Regions from separate parts of the Arthrobacter sp. YAF34 genome, predicted to be linked through region 1. Evidence: predicted binding sites of a transcription regulator. Region 1 holds the regulator's gene; the other holds the start of a gene.
What was found. The regulator LexA, encoded in region 1, represses DNA repair genes until DNA is damaged. The targets are predictions, from matches to a motif close to TCGAACANNTGTTCGA.
Positions count from the first base shown of each region.

Region 2: a site for LexA is predicted at 936-951, ahead of AB4Y72_RS00275 (DUF6504 family protein). Genes of this name have one in related genera too.

Region 1 covers NZ_JBFRCV010000002.1:375,651-377,847, forward strand. The annotation lists gene AB4Y72_RS04080 (ATP-dependent DNA helicase) at 1-622, shown strand, start outside; gene lexA (transcriptional repressor LexA) at 695-1,444, opposite strand; gene AB4Y72_RS04090 (LysM peptidoglycan-binding domain-containing protein) at 1,808-2,185, shown strand.
Region 2 covers NZ_JBFRCV010000001.1:48,375-50,571, reverse strand. The annotation lists gene AB4Y72_RS00280 (DNA polymerase III subunit alpha) at 1-486, opposite strand, end outside; gene AB4Y72_RS00275 (DUF6504 family protein) at 483-818, opposite strand; gene AB4Y72_RS00270 (hypothetical protein) at 1,033-1,419, shown strand; gene AB4Y72_RS00265 (chorismate mutase) at 1,427-1,753, opposite strand; gene AB4Y72_RS00260 (VOC family protein) at 1,768-2,190, shown strand.

The sequences.
Region 1 (2,197 bases):
CGTCGCCCGGCATCTGCCCAAGCCCGGCCGGGGGACTTCTCCCGAGGCCCTGGACGAACTCGAGAAGCTGATCCGGGCGTCCGGCGGCGGTGCCCTGTGCCTGTTCTCGTCGCGGCGTGCTGCCGAGGAGGCGGCCGAGGCCATGCGGCCCCGGCTGGACGTCAGCATCCTCTGCCAAGGGGAATCGAGTATGACGGCGCTGGTGCGGCAGTTTGCCGATGAGCCGGACACGTGTCTGTTTGGCACCATGTCCCTCTGGCAGGGTGTGGACGTACCGGGCGTGTCCTGCCGGCTGGTGGTCATTGACCGGATTCCGTTCCCGCGGCCGGACGACCCGCTGATGACGGCGCGATCCCGGGCCGTGGCCCAGGCCGGCGGCAACGGCTTCATGTCAGTTTCGGCGACGCACGCCGCGATCCGGCTCGCCCAGGGGGCCGGGCGGCTGATTCGTTCGACCTCGGACAAGGGTGTGGTGGCAGTGCTGGACTCGAGGCTGTCCACGGAGCGCTACGGCGGGTTCCTGCGCGCCGCGCTTCCCCCGTTCTGGCCCACCACCGATCCTTCGATTGCCCTCGCGGCGCTGGAGCGGCTTGCCATGGACCCCGGACAGCCGGCCAAGTAGGCCGCTGGGAGTTTGAGTGCGGGGCCCCGTCCGACTCCGGACGGGGCCCTCACGCGCTGTTGCTGGCGGGAGTCAGAGGGAGCGGAGCACCGACACGACTTTGCCCATGATGACGGCGTGATCGCCGAGGATGGGCTCGTATTGGGTGTTTTGCGGCAGCAGCCAGGTGTGCCCGTCCCGTTGCCGGAACGTCTTGACGGTGGCTTCGTCGTCCAGCAGTGCGGCCACAATGTCGCCATTCACGGCGTCACCCTGGCGACGGACAACCACCCAGTCGCCGTCGCAGATGGCGGCATCAATCATCGAGTCGCCCGCCACTTTGAGCATGAACAGCTCGCCATGGCCCACAAGCTGGCGCGGCAGGGGCATGACGTCTTCGACCACTTGGTCGGCGAGAATCGGGCCGCCAGCCGCGATCCGTCCGACGAACGGCACCATTGCCGTGTCGGTGGCGCTGGCGAGTTCAGTCACGGACAGGCCGCCGACGGCGCGCAGGCCGCTGGACTTCTCGACGCCCGAAATGGGCGTGGTCCCTTCGTCCAAAGTCAGTGGCATGAGCACTTCCATCGCCCGCGGACGTTTCGGGTCCCGCCGCAGGTAACCGAGTTTTTCCAGCTGGGAGAGCTGATGGGTCACGCTGGACAAGCTGGCGAGTCCGACCGTGTCGCCGATCTCCCGCATGGAGGGCGGATAGCCGTTGTCCGTGACGGAGCGCTGGATGGTCTCCAGGATTTTCTTCTGCCGGACGGTGAGGCTCTTGGGGGCCCGTGCGGGCTGGGCGCTCCGTGAGCTGGCCCTGCCGCCGGTGGCTTGTGCTGCCATGTTCGCCAACGCCTTTCCGATCCACCCGGCCGCCGTGGCTGCTGTCACCGGGAACTTCCGGCCTGAATTGTCAGACCCTCCTGATCAACTACCGATGAACGAGTTCACGAGTGGTTGTTCTTTCCCTCAAAAGTAGGCCAGCCGCAGAACTTTTTCAAACATTTGTTCTAGCGAGTCTCGACATCGTTCGTCACTAAGTGCTAAAACAGAACAAGCATTATTCGAATATGTGTTCGATAAGTTGATTCGAGCTTCCAAAGCTTCGAGAACACTGTTCGGTTCTATGTTCGAAGGTTCGGCCGGTTGGCGGCGCGTATGTGGAGCACGCCGGGCGGCACCGTATGGTCCAGGAGGGCTCAATTCATGTCAGCAGCAAGCGCGATTCATGGCACATTCGTTCACAACGCCCCGGACCACCGGCCCAAGCAGGCGCCGCTGCGGCTCACCCGGCGCGGCCGGTTCGTCTTCTTCGGCGTCCCGCTGATCCTGCTGGCCGCGCTGCTTCTCTCGCTCGGCGGATTTCTCAACGCGCCCGCGAAGGCTGCCGATTCCGCCGGACAGCTCTCGGTGACGCCGACCGTTTCCGTGACGGTGCAGCCGGGGGAGTCGCTCTGGGCCATTGCGGGGTCCGTGGCGCCGGAGCGTGATCCCCGTGACGTCGTCGCCGATATCGTCCAGCTGAACAACCTGGACGCTGCACGCGTGATGCCGGGCCAGCGTCTGTTCGTCCCGTCCAAGTAACGCCCCGCCAGT
Region 2 (2,197 bases), on a different contig from region 1:
CAGGTAGCGCCGGCCGCCCATGGCGCGCCCGACGTCGGAATCCGGGCCGATCAGCACCGTGAGGACCGGCTGCAGGGTTTCCGGGTGCAACGTGCGGGAGGCCAGCTCGGCCCTGGTGACAGCCACCGGTACCGTTCCCTGTGCCTTGCCCGAGGTGCGGGCGTGGGCGTCGGAGATCAGCCGGCACAGTGCCCGGTAACCGGCGCCGTTGTTGTGTCCGTGCGCCAGCACGACGACGCGTCCCCCGAGCTGGGTGCGGAGGTCGCCGTCGTCGTCAAAGACCGCAAGGTCGACCCCGACGATCGCATCCAGCCCTGCGGCCATGCACGCCTTCAGGTGCTTGACGGTGCCGTACAGCCCGTCACGGTCCGTGCACGCCAGCGCGGTGGCGCCGTCGGCGGCTGCGGCCGCGGCCAATTCCTCCGGCCACGAGACGCCATAGTGGGCGCTGAAGGCGGTGGAGACGTGCAGGTGGGTGAAGTTCATGCTGTTTCAGGCTTCCGGAGGGGCTTCAGGGCGTCGTGGATTCGTACGAGCCGCCACCGGCCGCTGCCGACGTGCCGGCTCAGGTCAAGGGTGAGGGTGGAGTCCGCCGCGCCCTGACCTGCGGCACGCACCTGGACCCGCCAGATCTCGTGGTCCACCAGGCCCGGGCCGCTCCCGAGCGGTGCCCGGTCTTCCTCCGTCCACCACTGCCGGCGTTCATACCAGCGGACCGGTTCCGCGCAGACCGTGTAGTGCCGGCCCGCCCAGTCCAGCCGCAGGGGCTGCCCTGCGGGAGTGCAGGCGACATCTACGGACTCGCTGAACATCCCCATACTGCCTCCCCGCGCCGTCCGACTGCCGCCAAGCCAGTACCGGCAGGCGACGCCTAGGTCTTACTCAATTGCCCATGGTTTCCCCTAGGGGTTTCACTTGGGTTTTTTCCTTGGCGTTCGAACATATATTCGAATAAATCCAGTCTACGTGGAAGAGGCGTCAAAACCCAGATCAGGGGTGGACGGACGCAGGTGCAGGTAGCAGGATTGAGCCATGAGCTCCCACAACGCACTTCTGAAGCACGTAAGCATCGCCGCCAAGGATTCAACCTTGGTGGCGACTTTTGATATAGACGGAAACATTCCCGGCCAGGGCGCCTATGTGGTGGGGCTCCTGGCGGCAACCCCGGACTACTCGCACCAGCGCAGAATGGGGATCGAGTTCATGAACGGCGAGGCCGTGTCCTTCTACTGCTTCAGCCACGACGGCACCGAGGAAAATTTCGACCTCAAGGGGGTCGAGCACTCGGGCAACACCATTACCGGCAATTTCCCGCTCACCACGGTGCTGGGGCTGCCCAAGGGCCACCTCATGACGGCCTTCAGCGATTGTGACGGCCGGGAATACCAAGCCAACGTGCCTGTCGAAGAGGCACTCTAAGCTCCCGCTAGGAGGTGGACTTGTACACTTCCAGCTCGAGCGTGATGAAGGCATCGATCATCGCCCGGTAGGTCTTCTCGACAAGTTCGACGTCGATGTCCTTCTTTTCCGCCGTGGCGCGGACGTGTTCGATGACCCGTTCCACACGCCCCGGCGCACGGACCTCGGCGCTGTCCGCCTTGAGGGTTCCGGCGATCCGGATCAGCCGTTCCCGGCGCCCAATCAGGGACACGATCTGCTCGTCCACCTCGTCAACAGCCACCCGCACGGCGGCGAGCTGTTCGCGGTCGGCCTTGGCGGCTTTGTCGTCTGCGTGATTTGTGGGCATGTGCATGACAGTATCGAAAGATGCAGCCACGAGTCGACTTCATATCACTAGGTGTCCGCAGTGTTCACGCCTCGCACCGCTTCTACGTCGACGGCCTCGGATGGCCGGTCCACCGGGAAGTGCCCGGGGAGGTGCTCTTCATCCAGGTCAACCACGGTCTCATCCTCTCCCTCTGGGACGCGGGACAGATGCAGTCCGAGGCGGCCACCGATCCCCCTGCCGGCATTGCGTGCATCACGCTGAGCCACAACCTGGCCAGCGCGGCGGAAGTCGACTGGGTAATGGCCGAGGCCGAAACCGCAGGAGCCCGCATCGTCGCGGCACCGAAGACCCAGCCCTGGGGCGGCTACACCGGCTACTTCGCCGATCCCGACGGCTACCGCTGGGAAGTCGCCTTCAACCCCGACTGGTCGGTCGGTGGCGGCGGTGCGGTGACGCTCTGACGCCGGG